Regions from separate parts of the Phyllobacterium zundukense genome, predicted to be linked through region 1. Evidence: predicted binding sites of a transcription regulator. Region 1 holds the regulator's gene; each other region holds the start of a gene.

What was found. The regulator LexA, encoded in region 1, represses DNA repair genes until DNA is damaged. The targets are predictions, from matches to a motif close to TGTTCNNNNTGTGTTCNG.
Region 2: a site for LexA is predicted at 3,086-3,103, ahead of ruvC (crossover junction endodeoxyribonuclease RuvC). Genes of this name have one in related genera too.
Region 3: a site for LexA is predicted at 6,130-6,147, ahead of uvrA (excinuclease ABC subunit UvrA). Genes of this name have one in related genera too.
Region 4: a site for LexA is predicted at 6,306-6,323, ahead of BLM14_RS16065 (DNA recombination protein RmuC). Genes of this name have one in related genera too.

The regions. Positions count from the first base shown of each region.
Region 1 covers NZ_CP017940.1:1,692,788-1,700,704, forward strand. Annotated here, with positions in the region: gene gltA (citrate synthase) at 1-94, opposite strand, end outside; gene BLM14_RS30965 (hypothetical protein) at 87-230, opposite strand; gene gltX (glutamate--tRNA ligase) at 243-1,667, opposite strand; gene BLM14_RS08390 (ComEC/Rec2 family competence protein) at 1,936-4,203, shown strand; gene lexA (transcriptional repressor LexA) at 4,238-4,957, opposite strand; gene BLM14_RS08400 (substrate-binding domain-containing protein) at 5,137-6,168, opposite strand; gene BLM14_RS08405 (ABC transporter substrate-binding protein) at 6,609-7,871, shown strand.
Region 2 covers NZ_CP017940.1:318,660-326,576, reverse strand. Annotated here, with positions in the region: gene BLM14_RS01610 (glycoside hydrolase family 5 protein) at 1-816, shown strand, start outside; gene ruvB (Holliday junction branch migration DNA helicase RuvB) at 820-1,860, opposite strand; gene ruvA (Holliday junction branch migration protein RuvA) at 1,901-2,518, opposite strand; gene ruvC (crossover junction endodeoxyribonuclease RuvC) at 2,515-3,042, opposite strand; gene rcdA (protease adaptor protein RcdA) at 3,143-3,676, opposite strand; gene BLM14_RS01585 (Lrp/AsnC family transcriptional regulator) at 4,057-4,587, opposite strand; gene BLM14_RS01580 (RidA family protein) at 4,671-5,057, shown strand; gene BLM14_RS01575 (acyl-CoA synthetase) at 5,060-6,709, opposite strand; gene BLM14_RS01570 (OpgC family protein) at 6,847-7,917, opposite strand, start outside.
Region 3 covers NZ_CP017940.1:1,892,861-1,900,777, forward strand. Annotated here, with positions in the region: gene gyrA (DNA gyrase subunit A) at 1-709, opposite strand, end outside; gene BLM14_RS09440 (MarC family protein) at 1,092-1,679, shown strand; gene BLM14_RS09445 (energy transducer TonB) at 1,687-2,076, opposite strand; gene BLM14_RS09450 (NAD(P)/FAD-dependent oxidoreductase) at 2,170-3,465, opposite strand; gene BLM14_RS09455 (AraC family transcriptional regulator) at 3,533-4,402, opposite strand; gene BLM14_RS09460 (DUF2000 family protein) at 4,439-4,846, shown strand; gene BLM14_RS09465 (YqaA family protein) at 4,852-5,286, opposite strand; gene BLM14_RS09470 (single-stranded DNA-binding protein) at 5,337-5,867, opposite strand; gene uvrA (excinuclease ABC subunit UvrA) at 6,313-7,917, shown strand, end outside.
Region 4 covers NZ_CP017940.1:3,198,167-3,206,083, forward strand. Annotated here, with positions in the region: gene BLM14_RS32375 (DUF2066 domain-containing protein) at 1-38, opposite strand, end outside; gene BLM14_RS16050 (DUF3859 domain-containing protein) at 94-618, opposite strand; gene BLM14_RS16055 (malate synthase G) at 628-2,805, opposite strand; gene BLM14_RS16060 (hydantoinase/oxoprolinase N-terminal domain-containing protein) at 2,913-4,928, opposite strand; gene BLM14_RS16065 (DNA recombination protein RmuC) at 5,033-6,271, opposite strand; gene def (peptide deformylase) at 6,385-6,915, shown strand; gene fmt (methionyl-tRNA formyltransferase) at 6,926-7,855, shown strand; gene BLM14_RS16080 (GNAT family N-acetyltransferase) at 7,852-7,917, shown strand, end outside.

The DNA of each region.
Region 1 (7,917 bases):
CAATGTCCACGACATCCGGTCCGATGGTCCCCTTTTTAATGGGTAACGCGAACTGGTGACCATTCAGATCGATGTTGACGCTGTTTTCAGACATTGCCGTTCCTTTCTTGCTTCAGCTTGCGCTGATCCAGCGCAAAAGCACTTGCCTCATGCGAGGTCGTATTCATGAATTTCTCAGGCACGACACCGTACTCGAAAGGCACGATGTTGCAATGCAAAAATGTACCCATATCTGCCTGCTGCTATCCTTTTATCTGGTCCTCGATGCGCCCTAAAGACTCTTCTCGTCCAAGGACCGCCAAGACATCAAAAACTCCCGGAGACGTTGATTTTCCGGTCAATGCCGCACGCAAAGGTTGTGCAATTTTCCCCAGCTTCAAGCCAGTCTTTTCCGCATGTACACGCACCGCAGCATCGAGTGCTTCTGCGGTCCAGTCATTGACAGAAGCCAATTCAGTAAGCACGCCAGAAAGGACGCTCAGCCCCTCCTCGTTCAGCAGACCTGCCGCCTTGTCATCAAGTGTCAGAGGGCGTTGCGCAAAGAGGTATTTCGCGCTGTCCGCAAGTTCGACGAGCGTTTTTGCCCGCTCTTTCAGGCCTGGCATTGCTGCAAGCAATTGCTTTTTCGTCGTGTCGTTCAATCGTGCAAGAATGTCGGCGCCGCCTTCGATCTCCGGCAGGATGTCGATCATGGCTTTCATCAGATCAGCATCATCCGAGAAGCGCATATAGTGGCCATTGATCGCCTCGAGCTTCTGGAAATCGAAGCGGGAAGCACCACGGTTGATATCGGAAATTTCGAACCACTGGATCATCTGTTCGTCTGACATGATCTCGTCGTCGCCATGGCTCCAGCCAAGGCGGACGAGATAATTGCGTAGCGCTGCCGGCAGGTAGCCCATGGCACGGTAGGCCTCGACACCAAGCGCGCCGTGGCGCTTGGAGAGCTTGGCACCATCAGCGCCGTGAATGAGTGGTATATGCCCCATGACAGGAACGTCCCAATCCATGGCATTATAGATCACCGTCTGGCGTGCCGCATTGGTCAGATGGTCATCACCGCGGATGATATGGGTGACGCCCATATCATGATCATCGACGACGACTGCATGCATATAGGTCGGGTTGCCATCGGAACGCAGGATGATGAAATCGTCGAGATCCTTGTTGGGGAACCGCACATCACCCTGAACCTGATCACGCACGAGGGTTTCACCCTCCTGCGGCGCCTTGATACGGATAACTGGCTTGACGCCTGCCGGAGCCTCCTTGGGGTCGCGATCGCGCCAGCGGCCATCATAACGCGGCGGACGCCCCTCGGCACGGGCTTTCTCGCGCATTTCTTCGAGTTCCGCCTGAGAAGCATAGCAATAATACGCCTTGCCCTTAGCGACGAGCTCTTCTGCGACTTCGCGGTGACGCGGGGCGCGCTCATACTGTGACACGGCATCGCCGTCCCAATCCAGCCCGAGCCATTTCAACCCATCAAGAATAGCTGTGACAGCAGCTTCCGACGAACGTTCGCGATCCGTGTCCTCGATACGAAGCAGCATCTTGCCTCCCGTATGCTTTGCATACAGCCAGTTGAACAGGGCGGTCCGAGCTCCGCCAATATGCAGGAAGCCGGTTGGAGAGGGGGCGAAACGGGTAACGACTGAGGATGACATGGGTACTCCAGGGGATGCGCGGCCTATTAGCCGAACGTCCAATCGAATTGATCTGGCGTTCATGTAGCATAGCAACGCTGCTGTGCAAGGGCATTGGCGAACTGGGAGGCAAATGGAAAGTCCTGTTGCCAAAACGAAGACGAGGGAGCGCCTCTTCTTTCTCCCGGGAAATGCCAGCAACGAGATCGCGACTCAAACTGGCAATAGCGAACTTGTCACCCACAACGAACATCGGTTCCCCGCGAGATTACGCGAACGAAAACGGTTTGTGCGATCTCGCATTCAATCCATACTTCTTGCGGTTCCGACGGCATTCAACAGCGAAATTGAACGCGGCACACTGTTTTTGTTCCTGCCGGTCCTTGCCGGCACCGGCGCAATTCTCTATTTCAACTTCCCCGCCGAACCCCAGCTCAGCGCTATATTGTCTGGCCTGACCTTTCTCGTCGGTTGCCATGCGCTGGCTCACGCTCGCCCAATGATCAGGCTTGTGCTTGTCCTTGCTGTCGCGATTGTTGCCGGCATGTTCTCGGGCAAACTTGAAACTATTCGTGCCGGTACCCGCATGCTTGGATCGGAAGTGACAACGCGCGTGACGGGTCGCATTGTTTCGATGACAAAAGATGCCAAGGGTGGATGGCGCGTTACCATGGACGTCATTTCGACCGAGCGACCAGCGCTGCGTTATGGGCCGGATCGCATTGTGATCTCCGCCAAAGCCTTGCCGCGCGCCCTTAAGAATGGAGATGGCCTCTCAGGCCTGGTCCATCTGCGTCCCCAGTCAGGCCCTGTGCGTTCAGGCAATTACGATTTTGCCTTCTACAATTATTATCGGGGCATCGGCGCCAACGGATTTTTGCTTGGAAAGGCCGATATCGTGCCTGTAGCTTCTGCCGCTGGTTCCACCACGACAATATTTATGACGATTGCCGATATCAGGCAGCAGCTGACCCAACGCATACTGCGAAATATCAAAGGAGAGCCGGGCGACATCGCAGCCTCGCTGATCACAGGCCAGCGGGATGGCATTAGCGATGATACCAACAATGCCATGCGGTTGAGCGGCCTGTCGCACATCCTGTCGATCTCCGGCTTTCACATGGCTCTGGTGGCAGCGACGATAATGGGTTCGCTTCGCGCTATCCTGGCTTTCTTTCCAGGATTCACGGCACGTTACCCGGTCAAGAAACTCTCGGCGGTCATCGCATTGATTGGATCCGCTTTCTATTTGCTGCTCTCGGGTGCCGATGTTGCCGCACAGCGGAGCTTCGTCATGCTGGCTGTCATGCTTCTGGCCATGACCGTCGATCGGGCGGCGATTTCGATGCGCAATCTGGCCATTGCTGCACTCATAACCCTTGCGATCTCGCCGCACGAAATTCTCGGACCGAGTTTTCAGATGTCTTATTCGGCAACTGCCGCCCTTATCGCATTCTACAGCTGGTGGTCAAAACGGCAGGGTAAACACCAACCCAGAAAAAATACCCATCATCATCTGCTGCTGACACTACCGTCGAAAGCGGTAAACCATATCGGCGCGATCGCCATGACGTCGCTCGTTGCAGGGTCAGCAAGCTCGATCTTCGCCGCGTATCATTTCAACAATACTGCACCCTTCGGACTTGTCGGCAACGCACTTGCGCTTCCGCTCATCTCGGTGTTCGTCATGCCGTTTGCCGTGCTTGGTTTGCTCGCCATGCCATTCGATCTGGACTGGCTACCATTTGCTGTCATGGGCCGCGGTATTGAAGCTGTGATTGCCATCGCCAAGATGGTTGCCTCACGTTCGCCAAGCGGCAATCTCGGTTTGATGCCGCAGGCCTGTCTGATCTTTATGAGTCTCGGGCTAGTGACGTTGTTGTTGCCATCGACACGATTGCGCTTGTGCGGCCCGCCCACGTTGTTGGCCGCGGCAATACTCATGATTGCCGCGCAAGAACCTGGCATCATTATTTCAGAGGATGGAAGGCTGGTTGCGTTGCGAACTGCAGACAATAGATTAGCGATCAATCGGCCATCTGGAAGCGCGTTCACTTTAAACAACTGGCAACAGGGCTATGGGACAGATGATGTGGTCAAGCCGGTAAAAACCGGTGCACGTCTTGAAGAAACGCAATTCGAATGTGCAGACAGACTTTGCACCGCACGTGAGCAGGGCGGGCTGATAGTCGCCTATACCGATGACCCTGCCCAAAGGTCATCGGCCTGCACCGAGGGGGATATCGTCATTCTGGCTTTTGCAGGCACAGAGGCGGTTTGCAGCGACGATAATGTTCTGGTGATTACCAAGCGCGATCTCGCACTGCGAGGAACTGCCGAGATCATTCTGGAAGCGCCGAAGGATACAGACGATCCGTCGCTGCCGAATGTTGCCGAAGCAAAGGTTCTTCACCTTCAGCGGCTCCGCTCCGCCGGCATTGCTTACGCCGTTGGACCACCGGATCGGCCATGGAATTCATATCGGACACATTCACGCGCTGCCCGCGACCTTGATGAATACAAATCCAGCGACCGCGCGAAGACCATCGTGAAATAACAATTACGCTCGAAAGAGCAAGTGGACGCCGCCTTTAATAACGCCTTATCAACCCCACAAGTTTACCTTGAACTCGAACGCGGTCCGGTCCAAAAATGCGGGTTTCATAGGCGGGGTTCGCTGCTTCAAGTGCAATCGAGGCACCTTTGCGGCGGAAACGCTTCAGTGTAGCTTCTTCGTCGTCAACCAGAGCTACAACGATCTCACCCGGGTTGGCCGTATCGCTGCGCTTGATCACAACGGTATCGCCATCGAAAATCCCGGCGTCGATCATCGAGTCACCCTTGACCTCAAGAGCATAATGTTCGCCGCTACCGATCATGTCTGGCGGCAGGCCGATCATATGGGTCTGGTTCTGGATTGCCGAAATCGGCACACCAGCAGCGATGCGGCCCATAACTGGGATGCTGACAATGGTGGAAGCGCTTGAGTCATCCGCCGAGCGCGACTGAGGCCGGGGAGGAGCGATGTTTCGTCCAAGACTGCCCTCGATGACGCTTGGCGAGAATTTCCTTTGGGCGTTGAGACCGGGCGCAATGGAGTCCGGCAGGCGCAGGACTTCCAGCGCTCTTGCCCGATTTGCTAGCCGACGAATAAAGCCGCGTTCTTCCAGCGCAGTGATCAACCGGTGTATGCCGGACTTCGACGCCAGGTCCAATGCATCCTTCATCTCGTCGAATGATGGCGGGATGCCCGTCTCCTTCAAGCGCTCGTGAATGAAGAGCAAAAGTTCATGTTGTTTACGCGTTAGCATCGGCGATCCTTTAGCAGGGAATCGGAAAAACAAAACCAGAACAAACACTATCTGTTCCAGTTGTGTTCCACAAGGCTTAATATGTGGTGTACGTTGCGCGAACAGTGTGTGATTTTACCCAAATACCAGCATTTGGGGCCAAATTCGCCAAGAATGCGAATTAAAACTGGGAAATAGCTTTAGCGTTTACCTGGAATCACCGGTGGTCCACTCGATTGCCGCAGGATCAGTTCGACCGGCCAGACCTCATGGATGTTTTCCACGGGCTCGCCGTCCAGCACGCGCACCAGCATTTCGGCGATACGCGTGCCGGCGGAGCGGATCGACGAGCGCGTCGTCGTCATGGACGGCACCATATTGCTGGCATTGAGATAGGGAAACACGTCGTCATGGGCGATGATCGAGACTTCTTTGCCGAGTTCATAACCCTTCGACCGGATGGCGCGGAAAACGCCGAGTGCAGTCATCATGGAGCCGGCAATGATCGCGGTGGGATGCTGTGGAAGCGACAAGAGCCGTTGCGCCTCCCGAAAGCCGATCTCGTCGGAAAACCGCTCGTGGACGATGAAACGCGGATCAACTGGAATGCCCCGTTCCAGAAGTGCCTCACGATAGCCGAGTTCGCGGTGTTCGGAAAAAGTATGTCCCTTGAGGCCATCTATCATGGCGATATGCTTGTGGCCGAGATCAAGCAGGTGGGAAGCGGCCTGGCGGAATGCACCTGCATTGTCGATATCGAGCCAAGCATGCGGCGCCTCGATATTTGTTCGTCCATGCAGGACGAAAGGGAATTTCTCCTCGATCAGCATGGCAACCCGTTCATCCATGAGGGTGGGGCCTGTTATGATGATGGCATCCACCCGTTTGCTGGAAATAAGCCGCCTGTATGCCGAGATTTCATCATTATTGATGACCGGACTCATCAGGAGGTCCATTTCGTCCTGGGAAAGGCGTTCGGCCAAGCCAGAAAAGAATTCGCTCGTGTGCGGGCCAAAGCGCTCGCTTCGATCGTTCGGCATGAGAATGCCGATTGCGCCAACCCGCCCAATGGCGAGGCGGCGGGCATTAGCATTCGCGCTGTAGCCGAATTGCAGCGCTGCCTTGCTAACACGCTCACGAGTGGCCTTGTTGACCTCGGGATAGCCGTTCAGGGCGCGACTGACGGTCGTCTGTGACAAGCCCAGCTGTTCGGCCAGTTCCTTGAGTTTCATAGCAAGCGATCCACCAATGCGTTCATATGCAGGCTCCGGAACGAAAGCCTTTGCCAGATATGACTCCAAATAATAAACATAACCATAGCATAAATTCAAAGCGCTTTGAACTTTAGTATCAAAAGTGCGGCGGTCAGCGAATGCCACCTCATTCCACAGGTGCCATGATGCGCGTAATACCCCGTAAAGATCATCTTATAACGCATTGAAACAACGTTATTTTATCCCGCGATGCTTAATCGTGAGATCGGCTCCATTCCTTGTTGGTTGAAATTGTTGCTTGACAGTTCGAAATGCCTTTGCCATTTTTTATTCAAAGCGCTTTGAATTTCTGAATCCAATGAGATATCCAAAGCGCTTCAGGAGGAGTTTCTAAACCACAGGGTCGTAGTCGCCGTGTTGCGATGGGCCTGATTCCACGGGATTTTTGGGAGGAAATCATGAAAGCCAAATCATTTATTGCAGCCCTTTTGACCACCACTTTACTGGCTTCAGGGGCATTCGCCGCCAATCTGTCCATTGTATCCGGCGATACCGGCAACGGGCGGGAATTCCTGCGCAAGCAGCTCGATCGGTTCGAAAAGGAAACCGGCAACAAGGTCTCTATCGTTGCCATGCCTGCCAACAGCTCTGACAATTTCGGCCAGTACCGCCTTTGGCTCGCAGCGGGCAATACCGACATTGATGTCTATCGCACCGATGTGATCTGGGCGCCGCAACTGGCCGATCAGTTCCTTGATCTGAAGGCGGCGGCGAAAGATGTGATCGATCAGCACATTCCTTCAATTATTGAGAGTCAGACTGTGGATGGCAAGCTCGTCGCGCTGCCGATGTTCACGGATGCGCCAGCGCTCTACTACCGGAAGGATCTGCTCGAGAAGTACAAGAAGCCCGTTCCGAAAACCTGGGATGAAATGGCGGCGACCGCCAAGGAAATCCAGGATGCAGAGCGCACAGCCGGTAACAAGAGCATGTATGGCTACGTGTTTCAGGCCAATGCCTATGAGGGTCTGACGTGCAACGCGCTGGAGTGGGTGAAGTCTTCGGGCGGCGGTCAGATCGTCGAGGCCGACGGCACGATCTCGATCAACAATCCGGATGCGGCTGCCGCCATTGACCGTGCCAAAGGGTGGGTAGATACGATCTCGCCAAAAGGTGTGCTCGCTTACACGGAAGAGGAAGCCCGCGGTATCTGGCAGACCGGCAACTCTGTCTTCATGCGCAACTGGCCCTATGCCTATGCCCTTGGCGGCAGCAGTGACAGCGCGATAAAGGGCAAGTTTGATGTTGCGCCATTGCCAGTCGGGAAAGAAGGCCAAAACTCCGCCGCAACGCTTGGTGGCTGGAATCTGGCTGTTTCCAAATATTCCAAAGCGCCGGAGGAAGCCATCAAGCTCGCCTTGTTCCTTGGCTCGCCCGAGCAGCAAAAAGAGAGGGCGATCGAACTTGCGAGCATGCCGACAATCAAGGCGCTCTATGACGACAAGGATATTGCGGCTGCGCAACCGTTGATCCCCAACTGGAAGCCGGTTTTTGAAAGTTCCGTTCCGCGCCCGTCCGCGCCAACCAAGGTTAAATATAATGAAGTGTCCAACATGTTCTGGAGTGCGGTCCACGACACGTTGTCGGGCAATGGTACCGCCGCCGAGAATCTTGAACTTCTGGAAGCCAAGCTGACGGAACTTCAGGGAGGTAGCTGGTAGGCCCCTGCCAGCGAAGGGCACGGTGCGGATAGTGTTCAGAACCTCC
Region 2 (7,917 bases), 1.4 Mb from region 1:
CTTTTCTCCCGCTATCTGGATGTGGTGAGACGTCTGGGCCAGGCGCTGGCCCGTACAGATCCCGCAACCACCGCGTTTGAACCGTTCAACGAGCCTGTCGTTGATTGTGATCCCACCCTCTTTCCCAAATGGCCTTCCATGCTGGAACAGCTTCATTCGGTGGCACGCAAGGCGATACCTAACCATACACTGATCTTGTCCGGGGGCTGCTGGTCCAGCGCTCATGGACTTGAAAAGATCGACCCGGAACGCATTGCCGACGACAATGTCATCTGGACATTCCACTCCTATGAACCCTACGTCCTCACCCATCAGGGCGCTGACTGGACGGGCGACTCGATGAGTTATGTCGAAGGCTTGCCTTATCCGCCGGATCTGATGGGCGAGAAAGCCTTCGAGGAGCGACTTGCAGCTGTGCGGCAGACAATCGAGGCGAAAGCGCCGGAGGAGCGGCGCGAGGAATTATTGACCGGGTTCAACGAGATGGCGGGCGGGGTAATGAGCTACGAACAGGTTCTAACAATGCTGAATGAACCATTCGACAAAGCGGAGGCTTGGGGCAAGGAGTATGAGATCCCGCCCGAGCGCATATTTCTCGGTGAGTTCGGCATGATCCGCCAGGAGTACCGGAAGGAATTTCGCATGCCTTCAACCTGGCGTGCCGCCTATTTGAAAGACATGACCGGTGCCGCGGAAAAGCGTGGCTTCCCCTGGTCGGTCTGGTCGTGGGGTGGCGCCTTTGGAATCACCCTTGATGACGACAAGCGTGTACTCGATCCGGTTATTCTCAAAGGTCTGGGGTTGAAACCTCAGTGAACTTCAATCGTCTTCCTGAAACAGGTTGATCTGCTGCTGGATAATCTCCGCCGGTGCGTTCAGACCCAGATGTTTCCAGGCATTCGCCGTCAGAACACGTCCGCGCGGCGTCCGCTGGATAAAACCCTGCTGGATGAGGTAGGGTTCGATAATATCCTCGATCGCATCACGCGGTTCGGAAAGACCAGCAGCGATCGTCTCGATCCCCACCGGTCCGCCGCCGAAATTATGTGCGATCATCGAGAGGTAACGCCGGTCAAGCTGGTCTAGCCCAAGCGAATCAACTTCGAGACGCAGCAGCGCTGCGTCGGCGGTCTCACGATCGATCTTGTCCTTGCCATCGACAACGGCAAAATCCCGTACCCGGCGCAACAGCCGCCCGGCAATGCGCGGGGTTCCGCGGGCGCGGCGTGCAACTTCCAGCGCACCATCATCGGTCATGCCGATGCCCATGATCCGTGCACCGCGCCGTACGATGTGTTCCAGTTCTTCTACAGTATAAAAATTGAGCCGGACTGGAATACCGAAACGGTCCCGCAATGGCGTGGTCAAGAGCCCGAGCCGCGTCGTGGCGGCAACGAGGGTGAACTTGGCGAGATCGATCTTCACTGAACGCGCGGCAGGGCCTTCGCCAATGATCAGGTCGAGCTGGTAGTCCTCCATCGCCGGATAGAGAATTTCCTCGACAGCCGGATTGAGGCGGTGGATTTCATCGATGAACAGGACGTCGTTCTCTTCGAGATTGGTCAAAAGTGCCGCCAGGTCGCCTGCTCTGGCGATCACAGGTCCCGAGGTCGAGCGGAAATTGACGCCAAGTTCCTTGGCCATGATCTGCGCCAGCGTGGTCTTGCCGAGACCGGGCGGACCAACGAACAGCACATGGTCGAGAGCTTCGCCGCGTGACTTGGCTGCCTCGATGAAGACTTTGAGATTGGCGCGCGCTGCAGCCTGACCGACGAAATCGGCAAGTGTTTGCGGACGCAGCGAGGTATCGAAATCCTCGCCGCGCTTGTCGGGTGTAATCAGGCGGCTTGCATCGCTCATGCGCCTGTCCTCGCACAATGCGCCTCTTCAAACAACCGCATTAGCGCGACAATTCCTTCAGACCCAGCCGGATAAGCTTCGTGGAGTCGGCGCCCTCGCCGGCATTCTTCAATGCAGCGGCAATTGCGTTGGCTGCCTGATCGCGTGAATAGCCAAGATTGGTCAGAGCCGACACCGCATCTGTAACAGGCGCGGGTGCAACGCCTTCACCGAGCTCCTGCTTGAGCCCGATGGTGCCCATTCCTTCACCAGCAAAGGCGGGCGCTTTGTTCTTGAGTTCCGTAACGATACGCTCGGCGACCCGTTTGCCGACACCCGGCGCACGGCTCACCATGGCGATATCGCGCAAAGCAATGGCATTGGCGAGATCAGATGGCGTCAGCGTGCCGAGCACACTCAATGCCACCTTGGCGCCGATGCCCTGTACGCTCTGCAACAGACGGAACCATTCACGTTCCAGCGCAGTGCCGAAGCCGAAAAGCCGGATCATATCCTCGCGTACATAGGTTTCGATGAGCAGCACCACGGCTTCGCCCGGTCCAGGCATGTTTGATAGGGACCGTGCCGAACAATAGACGACATAGCCAACACCATGCACATCGACGATCACATGATCCTCGCCGATTTCGTCAACAGTACCTTTGAGTTTTCCAATCATCCGAGTGCCGCCAGTTTCTGCTCGATCGCGATGCGCCCGATCGCGCTTTGCCGATGATGCGCGTGACAGATGGCAACCGCCAGTGCATCGGCAGCATCGTCCGTATCGAACGTCGCCTTCGGCATCAGCACCTTCACCATCATGTGGATTTGCTGCTTCTCGCCATGCCCGACGCCGATAACCGCCTTTTTGACCGCATTTGGCGCGTATTCGGCGACATGCAATCCGGCAAGTGCCGGGACGAGCAAGGCAATGCCACGCGCCTGGCCGAGTTTCAGCGTTGCGGTCGCGTCCTTGTTAACGAACGTATGTTCAACAGCGGACTCATGCGGCACCAACTGGTGGATCACCGCCGCCAGACCGTTATGCAATTGACAAAGGCGTGAAGCGAGATCGAGTTTGGCGTCGGAAAGGATTGTACCGGCCGCCACGAAGCGCAAGGAGTTGCCGAGCGTCTCGATGATGCCCCACCCGGTCCGCCTGAGGCCGGGATCAATACCGATGATTCGAATCGCTTCTTTCATGCCGTGACCTTATCCATGTGTCACACATGTTGACAGCAGAAAGGTGAACAAAAGAGAAACAAATATATGCGTTATATGCAGGATTTACAAAGAAACGGTATCAGCGATGGCTGAATGCCGTCGCAAGAAGGGTGATCTGATCCGAAACCGGATTGGCCGAGAGCATCCGTCGCTGCTCGGCGCCGACACCTTCATTGTAGATCTCATCGTCCATCTGCCGGACGCGAGCCTGCAAGCGCAAGGAACGGTGCACAATATCGCAATAGGAAAGCGGAATCTCATCCCAGCCCGTTACGGTTTCAGGCGCTGAATCCGTATCGAGGCGCACCTTGGCTTTCTCGGAAAGCACCTGCTCCAGCGTCATCTCGCCGCTTCGTGATGCGCGCTGCAGGAGCAGCCAGGACGCCACCTGCATCAGACGCGTTGTCAACCGCATCGACTCGGCTGCATAGAGCGTTGCGGCGATACGCGACAACCGCCGCGCCTCCTCTCGGCCCTCGCCATCGAGATAGGATGCGGCTTCTTCCACGAGGCTCATGCCTTCATCGTAAAGATGATTGAAGCTCTCCGAGCGGACCATACGCTCTGCGAGCCTTATCGTGTTGTCCACGTGGAATTCCTGTTCAGCCATCATATGCCCTGTTACCTAAATGCGCTGCCACGATCCGCAATTTTGCCAAAGCAGTGCTCCCTTACTGGAACAGCAAGCGTGGCACCACAACAGTCGGCGGGCAGTATTCCCCAGCAACCTGCCTGCATCCTCACATGAGCGCAAGTTTATCCTTAATAAAGGGTTAACGGCAGGGTCGACGGAAAGATATGAACATAAAAAAAGAGCCGCAAAACGGGGCGGCTCTCAGGAGTCTAACAGGGAGGCGTCAAACAAAGTGGCCAAACCACTTGGTAAGAATCCAGAAAACTGGATGATCAATTTATAGATTGTAATGCTTAACAACTGGTTAACACCAACAATCAAGTTAAAGAGACTGCTCTCGCGTTGGTCCAGCTCTGCCTTCATTCCTCAGGCAACGGGTGCTTTGGCCAGTCCAGCGTGACATCGGCCTGGACCGGGCGGTCGAGATAGGTGGATAGGACGACGTAGCTGCGTGAGGCGGTGACGCCGGGGATCACATAAAGCTGCAAGAGCAGGTGCTCCAGTGCTTGCGGGCCCTGCGTGCGCACCTTGAGGATCATCCCGGTATCGCCAGCCACCGAGTGCATTTCCTCCACCTCCGGGAATTCGCGCATGCGCATCAGCCGCTCACTCTTGCCCCAGCCTGTCGTGTCTACATGTACAAAGGCGAGAAGCGGTTTGCCCACCGATTCGCCATCGAGACGCGCGCTAACCGAACCTATTACTCCGGCGCTGCGCAAGCGCTTGACCCGCTCAAACACAGCCGGCGCCGAAAGCCCTACCCTCTCACCGATTCTCGCATAACTTAAGCCGGCCTCCTCGACGAGCGCCCCTAATATCTTTCGGTCGAAGCCATCGAGCGTGGCATTGGCTGGCCGCTTGCTCCGAACGCCGTTCGTTTCCTCGTTCACGGTGCAGTTTTCCTTGGTGCAAAATTTCATTCGGCAATAACAATGTAATGCAGAAGGAAATTTTGTTAAGAGCGAGAAAAGCGATGAAGCGTATCACACACAACCCGGTCGACGGAATTTATGCCGCAACGCCAGATTACGTTCACGCTTTGGAAATCAGCAGGCCGGAGCGAATCGTCTATCTCAGCGGCACGATGGGCCTCGACGCAACCGGAGCAGCCGGAAGAAACGTTGCAGAGCAGTTGGAGCTGGTCTGGGCGAACATCCGCACGATCCTCGCCTCGGCCGGAATGACGGTCGCCAATATCGTCAGGGTGACAAGCTATTTGCGTGACGCAGCCTTTGCGACGGAGAACCAGAACGCTCGTGTTGCGGCGCTGCAGGGAAATATTGTTCCGACCACGGCCATTGTCGTTCAAACCCTGTCCGCCGAATGGCTAGTCGAGCTTGAAATTATTGCTGCGGCTTAAACCTATCCGCCAGAAAGTAACTTGGCGCGTTTGCGTAATTCGAACTTCTGGATCTTACCAGTCGATGTCTTCGGTATCGGCTCGAACAGCACATGCCGGGGGCATTTGAACCGCGCCAGCAGCGTGCGGCAATGGGCGATAAGTTCTTCTTCGCTGGCTTGATGCCCCGACTTCAGTTCGACGAATGCGAGTGGCGTTTCCCCCCATTTGTCATCCGGACGCGCAACAACGGCGCAGGCACTGACAGCCGGGAACTTGTAGAGCGCATCCTCGACTTCAATGGACGAAATGTTCTCGCCGCCTGAAATAATGATGTCCTTCGACCGATCCTTGAGCTGGATATAGCCGTCCGGATGCATCACCCCGAGGTCGCCGGAGTGAAACCATCCGCCGGCGAATGCCTCGTCGCTGGCTTGGCGGTTCTTGAGGTAACCCTTCATGACGATATTGCCGCGGAACATCACCTCGCCGATTGTTTCACCGTCGGCCGGTACAGGCGCCATGGTTTCGGGATCGAGAACCGCAAGATCCTCCAGCGCGGCATAACGCACACCCTGGCGCGCCTTCTTGGCCGTGCGCGAAGACGTTTCAAGCGCGTCCCATTCATCCTGCCACTCATTGACGACAGCTGGTCCGTAGGTCTCGGTAAGACCATAAAGATGGGTGACGGCAAACCCGGCATTTGCCATGCCGGCCAGAATCGATTCTGGCGGCGGCGCGGCGGCCGTATTGAACGTCACCGTCTGCGGAAACGCGCGTTTGTCGCTCTCGGCCGCATTGATCAGCGTCGACATGACGATGGGCGCACCGCACAGATGCGTGACACCATGATCGGCAATCGCATCATATATCTGCTTGGCTCTTACCCAGCGAAGACAGACATGGGTGCCGAACTGGAGTGCCAGCGTCCAGGGAAAACACCAGCCGTTGCAGTGGAACATCGGCAGTGTCCACAAATAGACCGGATAACGCGCCATGCCAGACGCAATGATGTTGCCATAGCCCATCAGCGCAGCACCACGATGATGGTAGACAACCCCTTTCGGATTGCCTGTGGTACCGGACGTATAATTGAGCGTAATGGCATCCCATTCATCGTCGGGCATGGACCAAGCATAGTCAGGGTCACCGGCCTCCACGAAGGCATTGTATTCCATGTCGCCAAACGGCTTACCTTGCGGATAGGGCGCGTCGGCCGGATATTGGTCATCGACAAAATCAATGACTGTCGGCTTGACGTTGGCAAGCTTGAGCGCCTCGCGAAATACGCCGGAAAACTCCGTATCGACAATCGCAACCTTGGTTTCCGCATGATCGAGCTGGAAGGCAATGACAGCAGCATCAAGGCGGGTATTCAGGGAATGCAAGACAGCTTTCGTCATGGGCACGCCGAAATGTGCTTCCAGCATGGGAGGTGTATTGGAAAGCATGACGCTGACCGTGTCGCCCTTGCCGATACCTTGCCGGGAAAGTGCAGAGGCCAGTTGACGCGTCCGGCGGTAAAAAGTCCCGTAATCAACGCGCTGCGACCCGTGGATGATCGCCGTGCGGGTAGGATAGACGCGCGCCGCCCTCTCGAGATAGGACAACGGCGTCAACGGCTGGTGGTTTGCCGGATTGCGCTCAAGATCATGATCGAAAATTTTGCCCATCAACGCCTCCCAACGCAATAGTCGGCGAAGCTTAGACCAAGCCGGCGAAGCGAGGCTACCGGTTTTTCGAAAGGGCAAAAGAAAAGCACGCTCTGATCATCGGGAGCGGGCTAATCTGGTCTGTGGCAACGTGGTGGTCAGGACATGACTGTTCTTGTCGCGGGCTTCATGCTGGCCCCCACGGGCTTGCCCGTGACGACGGGCTTTGGTTTTGCAGTCTGTTGGACCGGGCGGCCGCCCCAACCGATGCGCGGCAGCCATTCGAGATAATAGGCAAGCGCAAATTGCGCCATGATTCCGCTGGCAATCAGCAGCGTATCGTCCAGCAAGCCGCCGGGATTCATCACCTTGACGACCTGCGCCACCATCGCAAGGATGGTACCCGCGACGAAAACCGGGAGGGAATGCTTACCGAGAATGGCCAGCGGATGGTCTACCGAGGTGCGCGCAAAATTGGAAATTGCCGGAACCGAGACAATGACATAGGCCAGCGCCAGAACGTGAGCGAGGCGGGTGAGCGACAGGAACGTCTTGTCGAAACCGGTGACGACCATCGGAAGGCCCAGCGAAGTATCAACACCCCACAGCGGCCAACGCACCCAGATCAATGCAATCAGGATATAGGCGACCGAGAGTCCAAACAGAAACTTGTTGAAGGCAATGCTACCGCCCCGGCGCACATGCATTATACCTGCAATGCCGATGACGAACAGGAACTGCCACGACAGCGGATTGAGAAACCACACGCCATCTGTCGGATAGTTTGGTGGCGCAATCTGATACACACCGGACACCAGCCACAAGGTGCCAGAAAGCACGACCATGACCGAAATACTGATGCTGGCAATCATGAGAAAGACCGGCAGCATCAGCAGCAGCACGCCGTACATCGAGAGGATATTGTTGTAGCCAAGCTGGTGGCCCATCGTGGCAAGGCCGATAAGCGCCTTTGCTGGCTGGTCCATCAGCGGACCAATATTGATGAACGACATGAAGTCGGGCCGTTTCAGATAGATGCCCGCGGCACAGAAAATCGCCAATGTCGCGATCGTCGTCAGAATATGCGTGCTGTAAAGCGTTGCTGCCCGCCGCCAAGCCTTGAGCGTCATGAGAAAGCGGTTGCCAGGCTCAAACTTGGAGCCATAGGCCAGTCCTACGGCTATGCCGGAAATCAGCACAAAAGCTTCAGCAGAATCGGAAAAGCCGAA
Region 3 (7,917 bases), 200 kb from region 1:
CGCGCATGCTTTCGATGGCGACCTTGCCGCGCATCAGGATCGAGCCGCGGCCCGTGCTATAAGCGGAATGAATGCCCGAGCGGCCAAGAACGAGGCCGCCTGTCGGGAAATCCGGCCCTGGAATGAATTCCATCATTTCCGGCAGTTCGATCGCCGGATTGTCGATCAGCGCGATACAACCATTGATGACTTCGGCGAGGTTGTGCGGCGGAACGTTCGTCGCCATGCCGACAGCGATACCGCCCGAACCATTGACCAGGAGATTGGGAAAGCGTGCCGGCAGGACCACTGGTTCCTGCTCGCGGCCGTCATAATTGTCCTGGAAATCGACTGTTTCCTTGTCGATGTCCTCGAGCAGCGATTCCGTTACCTTTTCCAGGCGGCATTCCGTGTATCGCATCGCGGCTGGGGAGTCGCCGTCGATTGAGCCGAAATTGCCCTGCCCGTCGACGAGCGGATCACGCAATGACCAGTCCTGCGCCATGCGGACAAGCGCGTCATAGATGGAGGCGTCACCATGCGGATGGTATTTACCCATCACCTCACCGACGACACCGGCAGACTTGCGGTAGGACCTGTTCCACGACAGGCCCATCTCGTTCATCGCATGCAGGATACGTCTATGCACGGGCTTCAGGCCGTCTCGCACGTCCGGCAGCGCACGACTGACGATCACGCTCATCGCATAATCGAGATAGGAACGCTGCATTTCCTCGATGATGGAAATCGGCTCGATACCGGAGATTGGTCCGGATTTATCGTCTTCAGGGCCGGGAGGTGGAGTTAGGTCAGACACGAGGCACTCATCTTTCGTATAGAATCAATCTTTGATCTTATAGCGGCTTTCAACACGAAAAGCCAATAAACGGGACCGTAATACACAGCTGAAAAGCCTTTAATATCAATGAGATAAAATAGTTTTTCTCATGCTGTGAAAAACTTGCCCAAGGATTTGCATGTTTCTCGACGTTGGATATCGAATCCGGTAGGTTGCTGGGGCTATAAACGGTAGGTTGGCCGAGCTTTAAACAGAAAAGAAAAGCAAAATCGTGGCGTATTCCGACACCCTTCTCAATGCGCTCGTCACCTTGATGGTGACAATCGATCCACCGGGACTGGCGCCTCTGTTTCTCGCACTTACACGCGGCATGAATCGCAAGGAACGCAGCCAGGTCGGGCTGCGGGCAAGCCTCATCGCTTTCATCGTCCTGACCGTTTTTGCCGTCGCCGGCGCTCAAATCCTTGCTCTCTTTGGCATCACGCTCGGCGCATTTCGCATCGCCGGTGGCCTCCTGCTGTTCTGGATTGCCTTCGAGATGATTTTCGAACGGCGCAATGAGCGCAAGGAAAAGAGCGCGGAGGTTGCGATTACCAAGGATCACATCCGCAACATCGCCGCCTTCCCGCTCGCCATTCCGCTCATCGCCGGTCCGGGCGCCATCTCCGCCACCATCCTTCTGGCGGGTACACTTTCCGACGCGACATCGCGCCTGGCGCTGATCGGCATCATTCTGATTTGTATCGCCACATCTTACGTAGTGTTCTTGCTCGCGGAACGTGTCGACCGCTTTCTTGGCGAAACCGGCCGCTCCATCCTGACTCGCCTTCTCGGTGTCATTCTCGCCGCCCTGGCCGTCCAGTTCGTGGCGGATGGCATCAAGACGCTCATAACGAGCTGATGGAGTTCTACAGCGATGTGTCCATCGCGGTGCTGCTGTCGTCCGTGCTGAACAGCAGCGTTATCGGCCGCCCAGCAATGGCGCCGCCGAAATCATCGGTGATGGGCAGCGGCAGGTTTTGATAGAGCGCCTCGAGCACAGAGGCCACGAAGGCTCGCTTCAGAGGCATGTCCTGACCAAGTTTCGCATAGCTTGCGCGCGGATTTCCGATCATGCTGCCATCGCGGCGCAATGCAAAACGCAGGGTAATTTCCAGATTTTCAGTTCCGGGCGGCGGCTTCCAGCAGGAATATAGGGCCGGCCCAATCTCGTAGATTGTTGCTATCGGCTCGCGGCTGCCACATGCCCGCTCTCCTGCCCCGGCTGAAGCCGGGTACAGCAGGATAAGCGCAATCATGGATGCTCGAAATCCGCTCAAAATCACCCCCGCCAGGGATTGATCCCTCCATCGCAGATTCGCTACCCAATTGCCTGAATATGCAAGTCATACTTAAGGTGTATTGGCTTCCTCGGCGGCATCCTTCTGGGTGATCAATCGGGCACTGCGGGCTCCGCTAACAGAGATCCACAGCCAGCTCAGGGCAACCGCCAGACGGTTGCGGAGCCCGATCAGGAAATAGATGTGGGCGAGCCCCCAGAGCCACCAGGCGATGTAGCCCTTCAGCTTGATCCAGCCGAAATCGGTGACAGCGGCGCGCTTGCCGATCGTCGCCAGATCACCGTCATGGTGGTAGACAAATGGCCTTGGCGATTGATCCCCGACAAGCCTCGCCTTGATCGTCTTGGCGATATGCACGCCCTGCTGCTTCGCCGCCGGCGCGATGCCGGGCACGGTGCCCTTGCCGCCATTGGCAACAGTCGCCGTGTCGCCAATAACAAAGATTTCCGGATATCCCGGGGCCGTGAGATCGGCATTGACGACGACACGCCCGACGCGATCAGCGGGCACATTCAGCCATTTCGCCGCGGGCGATGCCTGGACGCCGGCCGCCCAGATAATCGTCTGGGCGCGGAGCGACTGACCGCCGAACTCGACACCATCTGTGTGGCATTCGGTGACGGGATTGCCCAGATGAACAGTGACGCCGAGCTTCTCCAGCGCCTGCTTGGCATAGGCGGACATGTCTTCACTGAAGGCCGGCAGTACCCGGGGTCCGCCCTCGATGAGCACGACACGCGCTGATGCCGGATCGATCACCCTGAAATCACCCTTCAGCGTATCGCGGGCCAGATCGGCTATCGTTCCGGCAACCTCGACCCCCGTCGGACCGCCACCAATCATCACGAATGTCAGATACTCCGCGCGCTTCGCCGGATCAGGTTCACGTTCTGCTTTTTCGAATGCAGTAAGAATACGCCGCCGGATCGTCGTTGCATCTTCCAGCGTTTTCAAGCCAGGCGCGAATGGCTCCCAATCATCATGGCCGAAATAGGCATGGCGCGCGCCTGTCGCCAGCACCAGCGTATCGTAGGGAATGGTTTCGCCATCAGCCGTTGAAACAGTCCGGGCAGCTGTATCGACCCCGTCGATCGTACCCAGCAGCGTTTTGACATTCTTGTACTTGCGCAGCAGGTGCCGGATCGGCCAGGCAATTTCCGATGTCGCCAGTGTCGAGGTTGCCACTTGGTAGAGCAAGGGTTGGAACAGATGATGGTTGCGCTGGTCGATAAGCGTGATGTCCATATCGGCATTGCGCAGGTTATGGACCGCCTCCAGCCCGCCGAAGCCTCCGCCGACGATCACAAGGCGATGCCGGGTGCTGGCAGATGGCTGGATTTCCGTCATGACAAGGCTCCGATGCACAAACCAAAGGCCTGTCTAACAGACAGCGCGTAGCCCGACAATTGCGGTCTCAACCGGGACTGGCGCCGATCAGAGCTGCCCAGCGTCCCGGCGTCATGCCGAAGGCTTTCTTGAATTGCCGGTTGAGATGGCTCTGGTCGGTAAACCCCGTCGCAACCGCAATCCCGGCAAGCGGCTCGCCTGCCTTGATCATCTCCCGTGCCCGCTGCAGGCGGCGCATCAGCAGGAATCGGTGCGGGCTCGTCGCATACAGCGCCCGAAAGTGCCGGGACAAAGTGTAACGATCAAGGCCACTTACCGCCTCAAGCTCATCTGACCTGACAAGACGCAAGGCATGTTCTTCGAGATAATCGCGGGCAAGTTCGGTCTGCCGCAGCGCTGGTGCGCCCAGCGACTTGACGTTTTGGTGCGCATGCCTGGCCAGCCCTTGCGTCAGTTGAGATACGACATCGTCAACCAGCAGCTCATCCAGTTCCTCGTCAAGATTACCGAGAGCGGCAGACAAGGTAGCCGCGATGGATGGGTCAGCGAAAACGGGATCGTCGACGAATGGCAGCGAACCCGCACGACTTCCCAGCGATTGAAGAGCCAGTGCCGGTTCCAGATAAAGCATACGATAGCGCAGGCCGTCATCCGTTCCTGCCCCGCCGTCATGGATCTCGTCCGGATGGAGCACGATGATATTGCCAGGCAGGCTATAGCGCCGCTGGCCGCGGTACCAGAACGTCTGGACACCATGCAACGTCATGCCGATCGCATAGGTATCATGCCGGTGCAGGTCGTAGCCATCACCGGCAAAGCGCGCTTCTATACGTTCAAGGCCCGGATTGGACGGCGCCGACAGGATGGCGTCTTGCCGGGGACGTTCGCACAAACGTCCAAGACTGTGTGCAGCCTCTTCGCCTAAAACGTCCAGCATAAGCTCAACTCTTCATGACCATGGAGAACTATATCGATGTTCGATACCAAAATTGCAATCGTGCTGCGAAACGACCTTGCATCCTGGCAGGCGCTGAATGTGACGGCCTTTCTGACCAGCGGCATTGTTGCCCAGTCACCGGAGGTGATCGGCGAACCCTACCGCGATCGTGCCGGCAACATCTACAACCCTTTATCAATCCAGCCCGTAATAGTATTGGCGGCCGATCAGGCAACGATTTCAAGCATTCATCGCCGTTCGCTCGAGCGGGATATCAAATCCTGCCTCTACATAGAGGAAATGTTTTCGACTGGCCATGATGCAGCAAACCGCGCTGTCTTTGCCCAGTTTTCTCCCGATGATGCAAAAGTCGTCGGCATTGCCTTGCGGGCGGACAAGAAGGTGGTCGACAAGGTCACCAAAGGCGCAAAGATGCATCCGTGAGCCGCCTAAAAGCCCGTGGTGAGAGCCAGAATCGCGAGATAGCGCGCCGTTTTGGCTATCGCCACAAGGATGATGAAACTGAGTAAGGGTTCCCGCAGCACGCCGGCAATTACGGTCAGCGGATCGCCTATGATTGGCATCCAGCTCAACAGTAGCGTCCATTTGCCGTAGCGATGGTACCAGGACGCAGCGCGATCGAGCTGTGCCTGATTGGCCGGAAACCATTTGCGGTCGCGAAACCTTTCGATGCCCCGGCCTAGCAGCCAGTTGACCACCGAACCGAGCACATTGCCTGTACTGGCCACAGCAATGAGCATTGCTGGTGAATAGGAATTGCCAAGAAGGAGGCCAGCAAGCGCGGCTTCGGACTGCATCGGCAGGATGGTCGCGGCGATGAAGGCGACCGTGAACAGCCCGGCATAAACGCCCAGATCACCAATCATGACTGGGCGTTTGCATTATTCGTCTGGGGTCTATGTACGTTCAAATCTCAGAACGGGATTTCATCGTCGAGATCGCGTGAGAAATTCCCGCCGCCGCTAGCACTGGACGAACTGCTTGACGAAGCGCTGGAACGGCCGAAATCCGAACCATAGTCGTTATCGGAAACCTGGCCGCGGCTGGAATTGTTGTCGAACGAACGGCCTCCACCGGCTCCGGCACCCTCGCCGCGTGAATCGAGCATCTGCAATTCGCCGCGGAACTTCTGCAACACAACTTCTGTCGAATAGCGGTCATTGCCCGTCTGGTCCTGCCACTTGCGGGTCTGCAGTGCACCTTCGAGATAAACCTTCATGCCCTTCTTCAAATATTGCTCGGCAACCTTGGCCAGATTGTCGTTGAAGATGACAACGCTATGCCATTCGGTCTTTTCCTTGCGCTCGCCGCTGTTCTTGTCGCGCCAGCTTTCCGAGGTCGCGATACGAAGATTGACGACCGGATCGCCTGAACCCAGCCGCCGGACTTCCGGGTCAGCGCCAAGATTTCCGACCAAAATGACCTTGTTGACACTGCCTGCCATGATTTGAACTCCATAAATTCCGTTTTTAAAATTTGCGCCATCATATAGAAGCCATGCGTGTGGCGGGCAATTGTCTGCTGCCTATCCACAATATACTGCTCGCTTCACATCGACATCGAAGGTCAATCCAAACGCTCCTGCCAGATTTGTCAGGAGACTTTCACTGTACGCGATGCTTCCGCCAGCCGCATGGCATCTGGTTTTTGCAGTCAATCGCCAAACGAGGCTGCTTTCACACCGTGTCAGTATGGCTTGCACATTTTGTTCTTTTTTTGTTCTATCACTTGCTCTAACAATGTCAACATGGCTATGGTGATTCAAAATGGTTGGCCTCCCACGGTTTGGCCTCGTAAAATACCCGAAACGTACTAGATAGAGGGAAAGCTTCTCATCAAAGCGCAATTCCTCCGTCCTAACGGCATGCCCTCTCAAAGGCTAAAGAGTCATGAGCGATCAGAAATACATTTCCATTCGCGGTGCCCGCGAACATAATTTGAAGAACATCGATCTCGATCTGCCCCGTGACAAGCTGATTGTCATGACCGGCCTTTCGGGATCCGGCAAGTCGTCACTCGCGTTCGATACGATCTATGCCGAAGGGCAAAGGCGCTATGTCGAGAGCCTGTCCGCCTATGCGCGGCAGTTTCTCGAGATGATGCAAAAGCCTGACGTCGACCAGATCGATGGCCTCTCTCCGGCAATTTCCATTGAGCAGAAGACAACCAGTCGCAATCCCCGGTCGACGGTCGGCACCGTCACCGAAATTTATGACTATCTGCGCCTGCTCTATGCGCGTGTTGGCATACCCTATTCCCCGGCAACCGGCCTGCCGATCGAAAGCCAGACTGTCAGCCAGATGGTCGATCGCGTTCTCGCGCTGGAGGAAGGCACCCGGCTTTTCATCCTGGCGCCGATCGTCCGCGGCCGGAAAGGCGAATACCGCAAGGAACTTGCCGACCTGCAGAAGCGCGGCTTCCAGCGCGTGAAGGTCGATGGCATTTTTTATGAGATTGCCGATGTTCCGGCGCTCGACAAGAAGTACAAGCACGATATCGACGTGGTGGTCGACCGTATCGTCGTGCGGTCCGATATAGCCGCGCGTCTGGCGGACAGTCTCGAGACTTGTCTCAAGCTGGCCGATGGCATCGCCGTCGCGGAATTCACCGACAAGCCGCTGCCGGCAGACGAGACAGCCAGCGAATCCGCTAACAAATCCAAGAACGAGACGCATGAGCGGCTGATGTTCTCGGAAAAGTTCGCCTGCCCGGTTTCGGGCTTCACGATTTCCGAGATCGAACCGCGTCTGTTCTCGTTCAATAACCCCTTCGGCGCTTGCCCGACCTGCGATGGTCTCGGCACGCAGAAGGCGATCGATCCGACGATGATCGTTCCAGACGAGAGCCTCACTCTGAAGAATGGCGCAATCGCCCCATGGGCCAAATCGAGCTCGCCCTATTACAATCAGACGCTGGATGCTCTTGGCGCTGCCTATGGCTTCAAGCTTGGCGACCGCTGGCGCGACCTGAATGAGGAAGCGCAGAACGCCATTCTCTATGGCACCGGCAGCCGGGAGGTACAGTTCGCCTACGATGACGGCCTGCGTTCCTACCGCACCACAAAGCCGTTCGAAGGCGTCATTCCCAATCTGGAACGGCGCTGGAAGGAAACTGACTCCGCCTGGTCGCGCGAGGAAATCGAGCGCTTCATGTCCGGCACACCCTGCCCGGCCTGCAATGGCTACCGGCTGAAGCCGGAGGCGCTGGCGGTCAAGATCGGTGGCCTGCATATCGGCCAGATCACTGAAAAGTCCATTCGCCATGCCGACGCCTGGTTCCGCGAAATTGACAAGACGTTCAACGAGAAGCAGACCGAGATTGCCGCGCGTATCCTCAAGGAAATTCGCGAACGCCTGCGATTCCTCAATGATGTCGGTCTCGACTATCTCGCGCTGTCGCGCAATTCCGGAACCCTGTCCGGCGGCGAAAGCCAGCGCATCCGCCTCGCCTCGCAGATCGGGTCTGGCCTGACAGGCGTGCTCTATGTGCTCGAC
Region 4 (7,917 bases), 1.5 Mb from region 1:
GCGCCGACAAAGCGGCCAAACATTTCTATACGGCTCATCTGGTTCGAGTCCCTCGCTTGTCGATTGATCAGTAAACCTACCAGAATAAGCGCCTCAGGAAATCGGGCAGTTGCCTGCAATCACCTTGAAGCTCTTGGCGGCAAGTTCCTTGCCCGACAGATCGCGCAGCGAGATGGTCCATGCTCCGGAGACCAGTTCGAAATCCCTTTCGAAAACCCAGCCGGCATAGCGCTGCTGCTGAACGGCGCTGTCGGGCCAGCTGCTTTTTTGCATCGAACGTCCATCCGGTGTCCTGATCAGCGGATGCAGGACCACCACGGAGATCGGGAGCACGCCGGTATCCCCGATATCGGAGGCCTCATAAAGAACGCCGAAACTTGTGCCGATGCAGGCATGAATGTTCTCGGTTCGCGTGACGTTGACTGGCCCCTCAACCAGCCGGTTCAATCCCGTCGGTGTATCGGGCGATACTTCGGATCCGACCTCCTTGGCGCTGGTCAGTCCCCAGTCGACAATCTCGATCGCGGGCGTTTCCTCCTGCGCCGTCGCCAGCCCCGTGTTTCCCACCATCAATGAAATGAGAAGAACGAGATATCTGGCGCGGCGAAAGGTGGCCATTTGTGCTGATCAGGCTGCGGCCTGCCTGGCTTTCAGTTCCAGCCGACGCCGGTGAAGGACTGGTTCCGTATAGCCGTTCGGCTGTTCGCGGCCCTTGAAAACGAGATCGCAGGCAGCCTGGAAGGCGATGGAACCGTCGAAATCCATTGCCATTGGCTGGTAGAGCGGATCGCCCGCATTCTGCTTGTCGACCACTGACGCCATTCGTTTCAGGGTTTCAAGCACTTGCGCCTCTGTGGCGACACCATGATGCAGCCAGTTGGCGATGTGCTGGGCGGAGATGCGTAGCGTGGCACGGTCCTCCATCAAGCCGACATTGTTGATGTCCGGAACCTTGGAACAACCGACGCCCTGATCGACCCAGCGTACAACATAGCCGAGAATTCCTTGCGCATTGTTGTCGAGTTCACGCTGGATATCCTCAGGCGTCCAGTTGGGGCGCGAAGCGACCGGCACCGACAGGATGTCGCTGAGCTTTGCCCGGCCACGCACCTTCAACCCCGCCTGCACCTCGGCGACATTGACTTTATGATAATGGGTAGCGTGCAAAGTCGCAGCGGTCGGCGATGGTACCCAGGCGGTGTTGGCGCCAGCCTTGGGATGGGCGATTTTCTGCTCGAGCATTGCGGCCATCAGGTCGGGCATGGCCCACATGCCCTTTCCGATCTGCGCATGGCCGGAAAGTCCGCATTCGAGGCCGACATCGACGTTCCAGTTTTCGTAGGCGCCGATCCAGGAGGCCTGCTTCATGTCGCCCTTGCGGATCATGGGGTCGGCTTCCATGGAGGTGTGGATTTCATCGCCGGTGCGATCGAGGAATCCGGTGTTGATGAAGACGACTCGCTCCTTGGCGGCGCGAATTGCTTCTTTCAGGTTCACCGTCGTGCGGCGTTCCTCGTCCATGATACCCATCTTGATCGTATTGGGTTGCAAACCGAGCAATGTCTCGACACGCCCGAACAACTCGGAGGCGAATGCGACCTCTTCCGGACCATGCATTTTCGGCTTCACCACATACATGGAACCGGCGCGCGAATTCATGTGCCGTCCGCCCGGCCCGATATCATGGAGGGAGGCCAAAGCGGTGATCGCCGCATCCATGATGCCTTCCGGTATCTCATTGCCGTTCTTGTCGAGAATGGCCGGATTGGTCATCAGGTGGCCCACGTTACGCACCAGCATCAGCGAACGGCCAGGCACTGTCAGTGGCTTGCCATCCTTGCCGGTATAGTCGCGGTTGGCATTGAGCTTGCGCGTGACTGTCTTGCCGCCCTTATCGAATGTGTCTTCGAGATCGCCGTTCATCAGACCGAGCCAGTTGCGATAGACAACCACTTTGTCCTCGGCATCGACCGCGGCAACGGAGTCCTCGCAATCCTGGATCGTCGTCAGAGCGGATTCCAGCATGACATCGGCAATGTGGGCAGGATCGCTCTTGCCGATCGGATGGTCGGCGTTGACGACAATCTCGACATGCAGGCCATTCTTGACCAGCAGGATTGCGGTCGGAGCCTTGGCATCGCCGCGATAACCCGCAAACTGGCCTTCGTCCTTGAGTGCAACCGATCTACCGTTGGCGCTCAGGACGAGTTTCTGATTTTCAACACCAAGACCGGCAACATCCGCCCAGCTCGCGCCATCGAGCGGCGCGCTTTCATCCAGAAATGCTTTGGCCCAGGCAATAACCTTGGCGCCACGCACGGGATTGAACGCCTTGCCCTTTTCAGCGCCGCCCTCTTCCGGAATGGCATCCGTGCCGTAGAGCGCATCATAGAGTGACCCCCAGCGGGCATTGGCGGCGTTCAGCGCGTAACGGGCATTCATCACCGGAACAACGAGCTGCGGGCCGGCAGTCACCGCGATTTCCGGATCGACATTGCTGGTGGATACGGAAAATGCGCCGCCTTCGGGCAGCAGATAACCGATCTCCCTCAGGAAGGTTTCATATTCTTCCTGGCTATAGCCGGAGTTGCGCTTCTCCCTGTAAAAATCGTCCAGCTTTTGCTGAAAAGCATCGCGTTTTTGCAGCAATTCTCGATTCCTGGGCGCCAGATCATCAATAATCTGCGCAAATCCTGCCCAGAATTGTGCGGCATCGATACCGGTTCCGGGAATAGCTTCGTTGACCACAAAGTCGTGGAGCTTCTTCGCCACCTGCAACCCGTTGATTTCGATACGCTCGCCCATGATCGGTTCCTTCAAGATTTTCGTCATCCTACCCTTGAACACATCGGAGCATTCCGCGTCAATTCATCAATAGTGAACAGGATTTATGCCTTGATGGAAAGAATGACCTAATGTGCAATGCGCGGTCTGCCCGAAGCGGTGGCTATGAGCACGGCCTCGATGAATTTGCGCTGATCTTCGACGGTTGCAGCACTGATGTCTCGGGCGATGGTAATCTGGGCTTCGTCGGTTCCAGCCTCCAGCGCCAATAACCCGGCCTGCTGCTTCAGGACACTTTCCGCAAAGGCGATCGATTCCTCTTCGATCTGGAAATCCCTGACCACCTCGCCTGCCATGACACGGAACAAACCCTCTACGGGCTGGCTGATATGCGCCTCGACCGACACACGCACCTGCCCGACAACCGCGCCCAAAGCATTGGCAACATCGGTATCGACCGGAACGATGCATTCGGTGCCGAGCATGTCGCCGACTGCCGGATAATAGACTGGCGCCGACGCGCCCAGTCCGATCACTGGCCGGTCTATATCGAGCCGAACGCCGGCAATCCCGCTTTTGCCTGAAAGAGCCTGTTGCACCAGCGAGCTCGCCACAGTCTCCGGCCCTTCCAGCCCGTCCTCGGCAAAGACCGTTTCGAGAACCACTTCGGATGAACGCCGGATCAGCGCGTCAAAGGTACGGTGGGAAACTTCCTCCGGTGTGTCGCAGAGCGGGCGTCCGGCGCCATCCTTGCGCCGTGCATAGAGAACGGCGCCGTAGCGCGCCGCTTCCGCGTTCCAGTTGTTCTGTAGGCCAAGTACATGACAGGCATCCGACGGCGTAAAGCCCGAAAGATGAACCAGCCCCCGCGCCACAAGCCGGTTGATGGTTGCCGCCTGCGAGACAGAATTCAACAGCCGGTCAAGCGGCCGTGGCTCGACGGTGACGCGTTCATAAAGTTCAGCCTCGCCTTTGCTCAATCCTGATGCCATCTGTGCCGGAACGCCGGTCAGAAGCGCAAACCGTCCGTCGAGCCGCCCGGCATTGGCAGCTTTTACCTGACGCGCCAGATGATCGATGACTGCCGCACCATGATTGGTTGCAAGCAGGGACAGCGGCACAAGCCGCCTCGGTCCGAGCTTGATGCTTGGCGCCATGGCATTGTCGTCGAGCGATACTTCCGAGTCGCCGCCGAGGCCGAAGGTGCGCATGGCCACCGCTTCCACCATGGTGCGGAAGCCCCCGACGGTCGCACCGTTGGGATCGAGGCGCGGACGGCCCTTGTCCAGAACCGCGACGTCGGTCGTCGTGCCGCCAATATCCGAGACGATCGCATTATCAAGGCCCGTCATATGTCTGGCACCGACAAGACTAGCCGCCGGTCCCGAGAGTATCGTCTCGATCGGCCGGTGCCGGGCAAATGCCGCTGAGACAAGCGCGCCATCGCCCCGCACCACCATCAGCGGCGCATGGATGCCGCGCCGGTCGAGAAAGCCTTCCGTTGCAGCCACGAGCCGGTCGATCATGGCAATGAGCCGGGCATTGAGCACGGTGGTCAGGGCGCGGCGCGGGCCATTCAGCTTGGCCGATAATTCATGACTGCAGGTGACAGGAAGTCTGGTTTCCTTGCGCACGAGGTCGCGGATAGCGATTTCATGCTCCGGATTGCGCACGGCAAAATAGGCGCAAACGGCAAAGCCGGTGACGTCCTGCTGCAAGCGTGGCAAGGCTTCGATCAAGGCTGCCGGATCGAACGGCTGCGCGCGGCCATAGACATCGTGCCCGCCTGGAATGAACACCACCGGGTCCGAGCCCAGAGCGGTTCCAAGATCGGCCTTTTCCAGATCGGCTTTGGAGAAACCGACCATGACGAGCGCGATGCGACCACCGTGCCCCTCCACGAGCGCGTTGGTGGCAAGCGTCGTCGACATCGAAACAAGCCTGATGTCTGCTGGACGCACGGATGCTTCCGTAACGATACGCTCAACCGCGCCCGAAATGCCGACGCTCAGATCATGCCGGGTGGTGAGAGCCTTGGCCTTGGCGATGACACCGCGTTGCTCGGACCACAGGACTGCGTCCGTATAGGTGCCGCCCGTATCGATGCCGAGGAAGATCGCCTGTTCAATTGTGGATTCAGCCATGATGCCCTGCCCTATTTGCAGGCAGGGTTAGCGCATGACAGACGCGGCGGCTAGCGCCATTCCGACCATTTGCTGCCGCAGCCGCATTAGACCAGCAACCAGGCTCAATCTTCCCCATCGACGACGCGCAGGCGCAATTGGCCTGTCGCTGACGCAGCAGTACGGGCGGAATCTGCGTCTTTTACGACATCGCCGACCGGAGCCTCGGCAAATTCCAGAGCCTCGATCTTCTGGCCGCGCTTGGTTACCTTGCTGGAAGAGACGAGGATGTCGTCGATATCCTTGTTGGCCTGGCCGAAATGCGTCTGCAGGCGGCGAACCCGATCGTCGAGGCGGCCCACATCTTCCATCAGCCGGATGACCTCGCCCTGGATCAGATGCGCCTGTTCGCGCATACGCACATCCTTGAGCACGGCCTGAATGACTTGAATGGACAGCATCAGCAGCGATGGCGAAACGATGACGATGCGCGAGCGATGCGCCTTCTGCACCACGCCCTCGAAATTCTCATGGATTTCGGCGAAGATCGATTCGGACGGCACGAAAAGAAATGCCGTGTCCTGGGTTTCACCATTGATCAGGTATTTTTCCGCCACATCGCGAATGTGGATTTCCACATCGCGGCGGAACTGCGCGAGCGCCATTTTCTTGGCTTCCGGGCTTTCGGACGCGCGAATGGCGTTCCACGCCTCCAGCGGGAACTTTGCATCGATGACGAGATTAGGGGCGCCGTTCGGCATCCGCACGACACAGTCGGGGCGGCTGCCGTTGGAAAGCGTAGCCTGGAACTCATAGGCGCCCTGCGGCAGGCCATCGGCGACGATCGCCTCCATCCGCGCCTGACCGAAGGCACCGCGCGTCTGCTTGTTGGCAAGGATCGCCTGCAGTTGCACCACCTGTCCGGCGAGTGCCTGGATATTGTTCTGCGCGGTGTCGATGACAGCCAGCCGTTCCTGCAGTTTCGCCAGGTTTTCGTGCGTCGACTGCGTCTGTTCGGTCATCGTCTGGCCGATACGGCTGGTCATTCCGTCGAGCCGTTCGCGGATCGACTGATTGAGCTCGGCCTGGCGCGAGCCGAACAGCTCGGCCATAGTCTGCATGCGACCTTGCATTTCCGACTGGCTCTTCAGAATTTCGCCCATGCGCGCTTCCGCATCGCGTGCCCGGTCTTCGGCCTGTATTTCGGCGACGAGCCGCATGCGTGCCGAACGCCACACGGCGATGACAGCGAAAACCACGACGAGCGCGGTGATTGCCGCGGCTGCAAGAAGGGCTGCGCCGACAGAGACGGTGCTGGCGCCGAGCTGAAATAGCGTTTGATCGAGCGAAATTGACGTCTCCATAATGCGCAGACTAACCGATTCGGAGCGCAAATGTGAGATCAAAACGAGAACATTTTCACAAATGACTTTAACCTCGGATTGACGGCTCAAAGGTGAGATATTAGGTGATGCTCATGTCTATCAAACCGCTTGTTATTCTTCCCGATCCGCTGTTGCGCCAGGTTTCAAAACCTGTGGAGCGCTTTGACGCCGATTTGCGCAAGTTTTCGACCGATATGCTCGATACCATGTATGATGCGCCCGGCATCGGCCTTGCCGCCATTCAGGTCGGCGAACCATTGCGCATGCTGGTGATCGACCTTTCCAAGGAAGATGAGCCGAGAGCTCCTCAGATTTTCATCAATCCGCAGGTATTGGCTTCTAGCGATGACCGTAACATCTACGAGGAAGGCTGCCTCTCGATTCCGGACTACTATGCGGAGGTCGAGCGTCCGGCGACCGTGCGCGTGTCCTATTTTGATATCGAAGGAAAACAGCAGGAAGTAGCGGCCGATGGACTGCTTGCAACCTGCCTGCAGCATGAGATCGATCACCTCAACGGCGTTCTCTTCATCGACCACATATCGCGGTTGAAGCGCGAGATGGTGGTCAAGAAATTCAAGAAACTCGCCAAGGACCGTCCGCCGAGCCGGCTGGCGGTGTGAGCCGATGAGCTTGCGCATCATCTTCATGGGAACGCCGGATTTTTCAGTGCCCATCCTCAATGCCTTAATCGGCCAGGGTCACGAAATCGTCGCCGTCTATAGCCAGCCACCACGTCCCGCAGGCCGCCGGGGGCTGGAACTGACGCCCTCGCCCGTGCAGCGCAACGCCGAACAATTCGGTATCGAGGTGCGCACGCCAAAGAGCCTCAAGGGCGAAGACGAGCAGCAGGCATTTCGCGATCTCCAGGCCGATGTCGCTGTCGTCGTCGCCTATGGACTGATTCTGCCTCCTGCAATTCTCGAGGGCACACGGCTTGGCTGCTATAACGGGCACGCTTCGCTACTGCCGCGCTGGCGCGGCGCCGCACCGATCCAGCGCGCGATCATGGCGGGCGATGTCGAAACCGGCATCATGATCATGAAAATGGACGAGGGTCTTGATACCGGTCCGGTCGCCATGGCCGAAAAGATCAAGATCACGGCCGACATGACCGCCGGCGAACTGCATGACCAGCTCAGCATGGCTGGCGCCGATCTGATGGTGCGCGCGATGGCAGCGCTGGAGCGCGACAGCCTGACGCTGACGCCGCAAGCCGAGGAAGGCGTCACCTATGCCTCGAAAATCACCAAGGTAGAGACTCGTATCGACTGGACGCTACCCGCCATCGATGTTCACAACCGAATTCGTGGCCTCGCGCCGTTCCCCGGAACCTGGTGCGAGATGGAAATCGGCGAAAATCTGGAACGTGTGAAGCTGCTGCGCTCGATCCTGGCAACCGGTGTTGGGGAACCTGGTACGGTGCTCGACGACGATTTGCGTATCGCCTGCGGTGAAGGTGCAGTGCGCCTGCGCTCGCTTCAGCGTGCTGGCGGCAAGGTCATGGACGGGCAGGAATTCCAGCGCGGCGCCAAGATCGCGCAGGGGATGCGGCTGCCATGAATGGCATCACCGTCCGTGCGGCGCATTCCGACGATTACCCGTTCATTTCTGACATCCTGGTA